Regions from separate parts of the Paenibacillus sp. FSL R5-0345 genome, predicted to be linked through region 1. Evidence: riboswitches for the same ligand, from Rfam matches in the RefSeq annotation. Region 1 holds a riboswitch; each other region holds the start of a gene.
The links. Region 1 has a riboswitch for cyclic di-GMP ahead of R50345_RS04505 (glycosyl hydrolase). Riboswitches for the same ligand answer to the same signal wherever they lie in the genome.
Positions count from the first base shown of each region.

Region 2: linked by a shared signal. The riboswitch ahead of R50345_RS31560 (choice-of-anchor A family protein) and the one ahead of R50345_RS04505 (glycosyl hydrolase) in region 1 are both predicted to bind cyclic di-GMP.
Region 3: linked by a shared signal. The riboswitch ahead of R50345_RS29150 (NPCBM/NEW2 domain-containing protein) and the one ahead of R50345_RS04505 (glycosyl hydrolase) in region 1 are both predicted to bind cyclic di-GMP.

Region 1 is NZ_CP009281.1:1,028,415-1,030,690, forward strand. It holds gene R50345_RS04500 (sugar phosphate nucleotidyltransferase) at 1-744, shown strand, start outside; cyclic di-GMP riboswitch class I at 881-960, shown strand; gene R50345_RS04505 (glycosyl hydrolase) at 973-2,276, shown strand, end outside.
Region 2 is NZ_CP009281.1:509,758-512,033, forward strand. It holds gene R50345_RS02290 (YhjD family protein) at 1-314, opposite strand, end outside; cyclic di-GMP riboswitch class I at 701-791, shown strand; gene R50345_RS31560 (choice-of-anchor A family protein) at 902-2,276, shown strand, end outside.
Region 3 is NZ_CP009281.1:6,609,460-6,611,735, reverse strand. It holds gene R50345_RS29155 (hypothetical protein) at 1-435, shown strand, start outside; cyclic di-GMP riboswitch class I at 593-679, shown strand; gene R50345_RS29150 (NPCBM/NEW2 domain-containing protein) at 935-2,276, shown strand, end outside.

The DNA.
Region 1 (2,276 bases):
ATTTTGCAGCGTAAAGGGTTGCCTTTAGGATATGAAGAATTGCAGAAGCAATATAAGCTATTGTCTTCCATCAGCTTTGATTATGAAGTGGTGGAGAAAGAAGAACATATTGTGGTACAGCCGTATGATGGATTCTGGAAGGATCTTGGAACGTGGAATACGCTAACAGAGGAAATGAGCAGCAAGCATGTAGGCAAGGGTTTTGTGACGGCGGATTCTGAGGGGACTTGCTTGATTAATGAGCTGGATATTCCAATTACGGTAATTGGTGCGAAGGATCTGATCATCGCGGCTAGCCCGGATGGGATTCTAGTTACCCATAAAGCCGAGAGTCCACGGATTAAAGAAGTGCTGAAGACCTTTGAACAGAGACCGATGTACGAGGAACGCCGCTGGGGCCATTACAAAGTTATTGATTATGTGAAATATGACGAGGGCAATGAAGTGCTGACTAAACGGATTTTTATATCCGAGGGGAATAATATCAGCTATCAGTTACATCGCAAACGTAGTGAAATTTGGACAATCGTCAGCGGCGAAGCAAGTATTGTGCTGAATGAGAAAAAACATAATGTGAAGGCTGGGGACGTGGTACGTATACCGGAAGGAACGAAGCACGCAATCCTTGCTTTGACGGATGTTGAGTTTATAGAGGTACAGACGGGTTCTGAATTAGTAGAAGAAGATAATATTCGTATTACTTTAGACTGGAATGATATAGAACTACAACAATTCATTTCATAGGTCTAACCTATCTATTTAACCAATTCGGAATTTCTTAAAACAGGTAAATTGACTCAATTATCAAAAAAAGTCATAAAAACACTAAATATATCATTAATTGTCGTCGATACTTACGGTAAGAGAGATTATTTCTCTTAAATTGAAAAGGCAAACCTATCGAAAGGTAGGGACGCAAAGCTATAGGGCCTTCGAAAGAGTGGCAGCCTGGCTACCGAAAGGGAGATTATTTTGAAAGCTTACCGTACGTATCGATTGTTTGGTGCATTTCTGTCACTCGTCCTGTTTCTGACTGCACTTCCGCTTACTGTTGGAATTTCGCCGTCTGTTGTCATAGCTGCTTCAAATTCTGGAACGCCAGTTACCCCAGGAGCCTCACCTGAAGCCGTAAAGCTGCTTAACTATTTTTACTCAATCTCAGGAAAAGGAATCCTTGCTGGCCAACATGACTATTTAGAAAGTCCAGATGAAATTAACAATATGCTGAAGGGAACCAGCGGACAGTATGCAGCTCTTCACGGTTATGAAATGGGTGCGATCAGTGGCCAGTCTGAAGGAACGATGTCCTGGCAGCGTAAAAATGTGGTAAACAGCGCCATCAACTGGAATAAAGCGGGCGGAATCGTAGCTATGACTTTTCATGCTAACCTGCCGGGCACCTCTTATGACTGGGATAATGTTAAAAAAACGCTTAGCCAAAGTGAATTCGATAGTTACGTTACACCGGGTACCAAGCAATATAACAGTCTGATTGCTGAACTTGATAAGGTGGCAGTATCTCTAAAAAGCTTGCGAGATGCGAACGTCCCGGTACTTTGGAGACCCTATCATGAAATGAACGGGAACTGGTTCTGGTGGGGGAAGAAAAATAACTTTTCTAAACTTTGGAATATTATGTATGACCGTTTTGTTAACGTTCATAAATTAAATAATTTGTTATGGGTATGGAGTCCGAATGCTCCCAATGTTTGGTCAGATCCGTATGCGTTAACTTATCCAGGAGCTGATAAAGTAGATATCCTGGCAGCAGACATATACGAAAATGATTACCAGCAAAAATACTATGATAGCTTGTTGAGTCTAGCCGCGGGCAAACCGATTGCGATCGGGGAAAATGGTGAAATGCCTAATCTGGAGAAGCTTCAACAATCACAAAGTAAATGGACTTATATGATGAGCTGGGGAAAAATGCTTTATGAGAATAACAGTGCAGATACAATCAAAACTTTTATGAATAGCAGCTATACCCTGACTAGAGATAAATTAAATAATAGCTTGGTACCCACACCTAGCGCCGCACCGGCACCTCCCGAAGAAGAGGGAGAGGCAGCAATTCCTCTCGCGAAGGGGCTTGCAGGAGAGTATTACAACAACATGCAGCTATCGGGAGCAGCAGCTCTTATTAGAACCGATGCAATAATTGATTTCAATTGGCGGCAAGGATCGCCGGATGCCGCCCTTGGGATTGATCGTTTCTCCATACGTTGGAGCGGTAAAGTTAAGCCCTTATATGATGAACAATATACATTTTACAC
Region 2 (2,276 bases), 520 kb from region 1:
TTGATTCCCCGTTTTCTCATTTCCGAACGAACATCTCTTAGATCTGCTGTAGCTACTGCCGCGGCGGTTCCAAGAACCTCCAGATAGGGGGCGGGCGTTCGTAAATGTGTAGATAAAATGGCGGAGTCCCGTTCGAAAGCTGATAAAATCATCGGAAGCAATAAATAAGATTTCACCAGCATGTTGTCTCTGCTTTCAGCTCTATGCATGAATCTCATCACCTCTAATGGGAACGTATATTCGTATTCTACCCCGATATCCCAAAAATAATCAATGGTATTTCTAAACAGCCAGTCCAATGTGATTAAATTCACAACGAAAATAGAAAGAATAAAATATATTAAAATTGTAATAATAAAAATTAATGATTTAAGCTTATGAAAAGGAGAATTAGGATGAGAGAGGAAGGAAGTCTCCGCCGTGGATTGGTATTTGGTTTGATTTTTAGTATTCCATTATGGATATCGATATTAGGCTATATACAGTTACTTTAAAATTGAATAAAAACTTTTGCGTGAAGCGCCTTTAGGTGCTTTTTTTGTGCTGGTTAATGTGTATGATTATTAAAAGGAATTGATTGACATTTGTGGGGGCGGAGCGCTAAACTATTATTAGTTCGAAAGTATTAAAAGTCATAGACGATTATTTAATAGGATGCTTAAACTGCCGGTTCTATTTTGCAAAGGGTATACATATATAATCATGATAATAGCAAACCGCCCGAAAGGGTGGGACGCAAAGTCCAGGAGTCTAAAGTGTCTTAAGGACACTATGACCGTCCGACTGCCATGAGAAGGGAATTCTACTTCTTTTTTGGCGGTCTTTTTTGTTGTTAGGTCTTTTAGAGTTTCTGGTAATTATTCTGATTAGATATAAATGATAGATTTAGGAGGTGTGCTTTTTGAAAAGAAGAATAAAACCGCTACTCTCACTAGTATTAGCGGGGGCTTTAATGGTAGGCAATGGACTTTCCGGAGGGCATTTGGTAAATGCAGCAGGGGAGGTACCTCCCTATACTCCTACACCTGTGTTAGGTATTGCAGGGAATTTTAATACTTTTATTTTTGGGGATTTCAAACAATCTAATGATCAGGTTCATGGGCGCCTTGCCGCCAAAGGTAACATTACATTGCAGAATTACGGCGTATCCAAGGATAATCCAGGTGGAGATGTTCTTATTGCTGGTAATGACATTACTTTTACTAATGGTACTATTCATGGAGCATCCGTTTATGGTGGTGTTTTTTCCAGCAACGGTGTAGATCTTAAAGAACCAGCGAGAAAAGGAACGCCTATTGATTTTGATGCTGAAGAGCAATTTCTTATCGGACGTTCTAATGAATTCTCTTCACTTACTACAGTTGGAACTTTCAAAAAGGAATATGGGAAAATAACAATTGATGCTCCGGAATCATTTAACGTTCTTAATCTAAGTGCTGCCGATTTCGCTAATGCTAATGGCTTACAGTTTAATATTGCAAATAACGCCACAGTTATCGTTAACGTTAGCGGAAGTTCAGTTGAAATTCCAAGTTTTCAAATATGGGGAGGCAGCCCTAACAAGGTATTATTTAATTTTTATGAAGCTAGCACTGTAAACATAGGAAGTTTAACGATAGAAGGAACTATCCTAGCTCCGCATGCGAAAGTAACTTATAATTCTGGTGAACTGCATGGGACACTGATTGCAAAGGGATTTGCTGGTGGGGTACAGATGCATTGGTATCCATATGGAGGGGAGGAACCACCTCCGACACCAACGCCGACCGTGACACCAACACCAACGCCGACTGTGACGCCAACACCAACACCGACCGTGACGCCAACACCGACGCCGACCGTGACACCAACACCGACGCCGACTGTGACGCCAACACCGACGCCGACTGTGACGCCAACACCAACACCGACCGTGACACCAACACCGACGCCGACTGTGACGCCAACACCAACGCCGACCGTGACACCAACACCGACGCCGTGCGTGACACCAACGCCGACCGTGACGCCAACACCGACCGTGACACCAACGCCGAAACCAACACCAACGCCGAAGCCAACACCAACGCCGAAGCCAACACCAACGCCGAAACCAACACCAACGCCGAAACCAACACCAACGCCGAAACCAACACCAACGCCGAAGCCAACACCAACGCCGAAGCCAACGCACACACCAAAACCAACACACACACCAACGCCGACTGTGACGCCAACACCAACGCCGGACGTGACGCCAACACCAACGCCGGACGTGACGCCAACACCAACGCCGG
Region 3 (2,276 bases), 1.2 Mb from region 1:
ATTCGCAGCAATTTGGGTCGATACTCAGGTCAGGGGTATGGTTACGGAAGCAAGCCACAAGTGAAGACGGCTGTTGGTTTAATTGCTATTGGAGATGTAGCTATAGGCTTGATATCCATAGGTGCAATAAGCGTCGGTGTACTATCCGTAGGTGCTATATCACTGGGGATGTGGTTAGCGCTCGGAGCGATAGCACTTAGTTGGCTTGGCTTTGCCGCGGGAGCAATTGCGATTGCAGGAGTGGCTGTGGGAGCGATCGCGATAGCCGAAAAAGCATTGGGAGCGATAGCCATAGGCGATACGGCGTTTGGGGCGATAGCTATTGGACAATGGGCATATGGTGTAATCGCTGTTGGAGAGCATGGTTTCGGGTTAATTCCGATCACGGGTGATATGTGGAATTGGTTTCGGCGTTTGTTTGGGCTAGGAGATTAAGCCGCTAAGCAGTTCTAAAGTATCATTCATAGTCTGGGATAGTTAATAAAAAATATCTATCAGAACAGAAAAACTAATTGCAATTACCTATTCGGATTTCATACCAATTAATCATGCGATCAGATGTAGCGTTATGTTACTCTTTGTAATGTATTCGAAACTTCATAGGCAAACCTATGGAAATGTAGGGACGCAAAGCTATAGGGACTAAGGTTATTATAACTATTGTCAGCCAGCTGCCAAAGAGTGTATTACGCTTTTTGTTAAAATATAAGTGAGTATAAGTTATACACCTATACTTAATGTCTTATATTTCTCGCTTAAACGCGTATCGTCCTTAGAAGGGCGCCGAGGCGTTTATGCTTGTTAAAGTTTAATAAAAATTAAGTCTTAATTTTTATGGACTTTATACGCAATCAAGCTACTCTTTTGGGGTAGTTTTTTTTGTGCCCATTTTTGGGTACAGAAGAGATTCATATTACATCTGGGGGTAGAAAAGATGAAAAAAATGATTGCAATCGCTACATCAGCAGCCATGATAGCCAGTTTTTCGAGCGAGGCAGGTTATGCTTTAGCAAGTGATGTAAGTAAGGTAAGTGTAGTGAACAGCGTAGTACAAAGCAAAGCTGAGCTATTAAGCAGTGCGTCAGTTATTCCGTTTGATCTGTATGGAAAGGCTATCCTAAGCGCTTATAACGATGTTTTTAAAATGAATCCTGCAAATATTAAATCCATCACGAATAACGGTGGCAACTACTCAGGTTCACCAATAGCTAAGGCTATTGATGGCGATATGAGTACGCATTGGGAAACAGGCAAACCGAATAGCTCAACGTTTACGAATGAGGTTGTCTTTGTTTTTAATGAGTCCACGGAATTAAATAGAATCGTATACGCTGCAAGACAATCCGGTGCAAAGGGTAAGGGGTTTGCTCAGGAATTTGATATTTATGGCTCAACTACGGATGCAGGCGATTTTACACTAATATCCTCTGGAGAATATAAAGGCGGAGCAGGTGACGTAGTAGAGATTCAGTTTGCACCTACAGCCTTCAAGAGACTTAAATTTGTCTTCAAAAAAGCTAACCAAGATTGGGCGAGTGCAGCAGAGTTTTCTTTTTACAAAGAAGATGCCATATCGGCAAAGATGAAAAACTTATTTACAGATGATACCTTGAGTCAAGTTAGTGCAGCATTTAATACGGTAGAGAAGTTAACCGCTTTAGAACAAGAAGTGCAGTTACATCCACTGTACACGCAGTTTCAAGCAGATATAGAGAATGCAAAGGTGCTTCTGGAAAACCATCAAGTAGAGGAAACGGCAGCTAAGGTTTCGAAGTTAAAGGGGTATGGCACAGCATATGAAAATGCCTATAGCGAAGCTTACAGAATGCCAAACTCAAACGTATCAAAAGTAACGGTGAATGGTGGAAGCTACCCAGGTACGAAACCGGAATACATGCTCGATGATCTGCCTAATACACATTGGGAAACGAACAAAAATAATGACGACAGCTTCACGAATGAAGTCGTGTTTGAATTAGCACAGGCCAAAGTATTAGACAGAGTGGCTTTCCTGGCTAGAGATAATCGCAAAGGGTTCCCAGAAGCTTTTGAAATCTATGCATCAGAGACGAGTAAGGGAGAGACCTTTCAGCTCGTATCTAGCGGAACCGCGACTAGTACGAACGACTTTCTGGAGTTTAAATTCGAGCCTACGAAGTTTAAAAGATTGAAATTCAAGTTCACAAAAGCCAATATTAACAGACCTTTTGCGGCTGAATTTAGATTTTATACAGAGGATAAAGTAAGCGAAGCTGTGAATGGTATTTTCACAGATG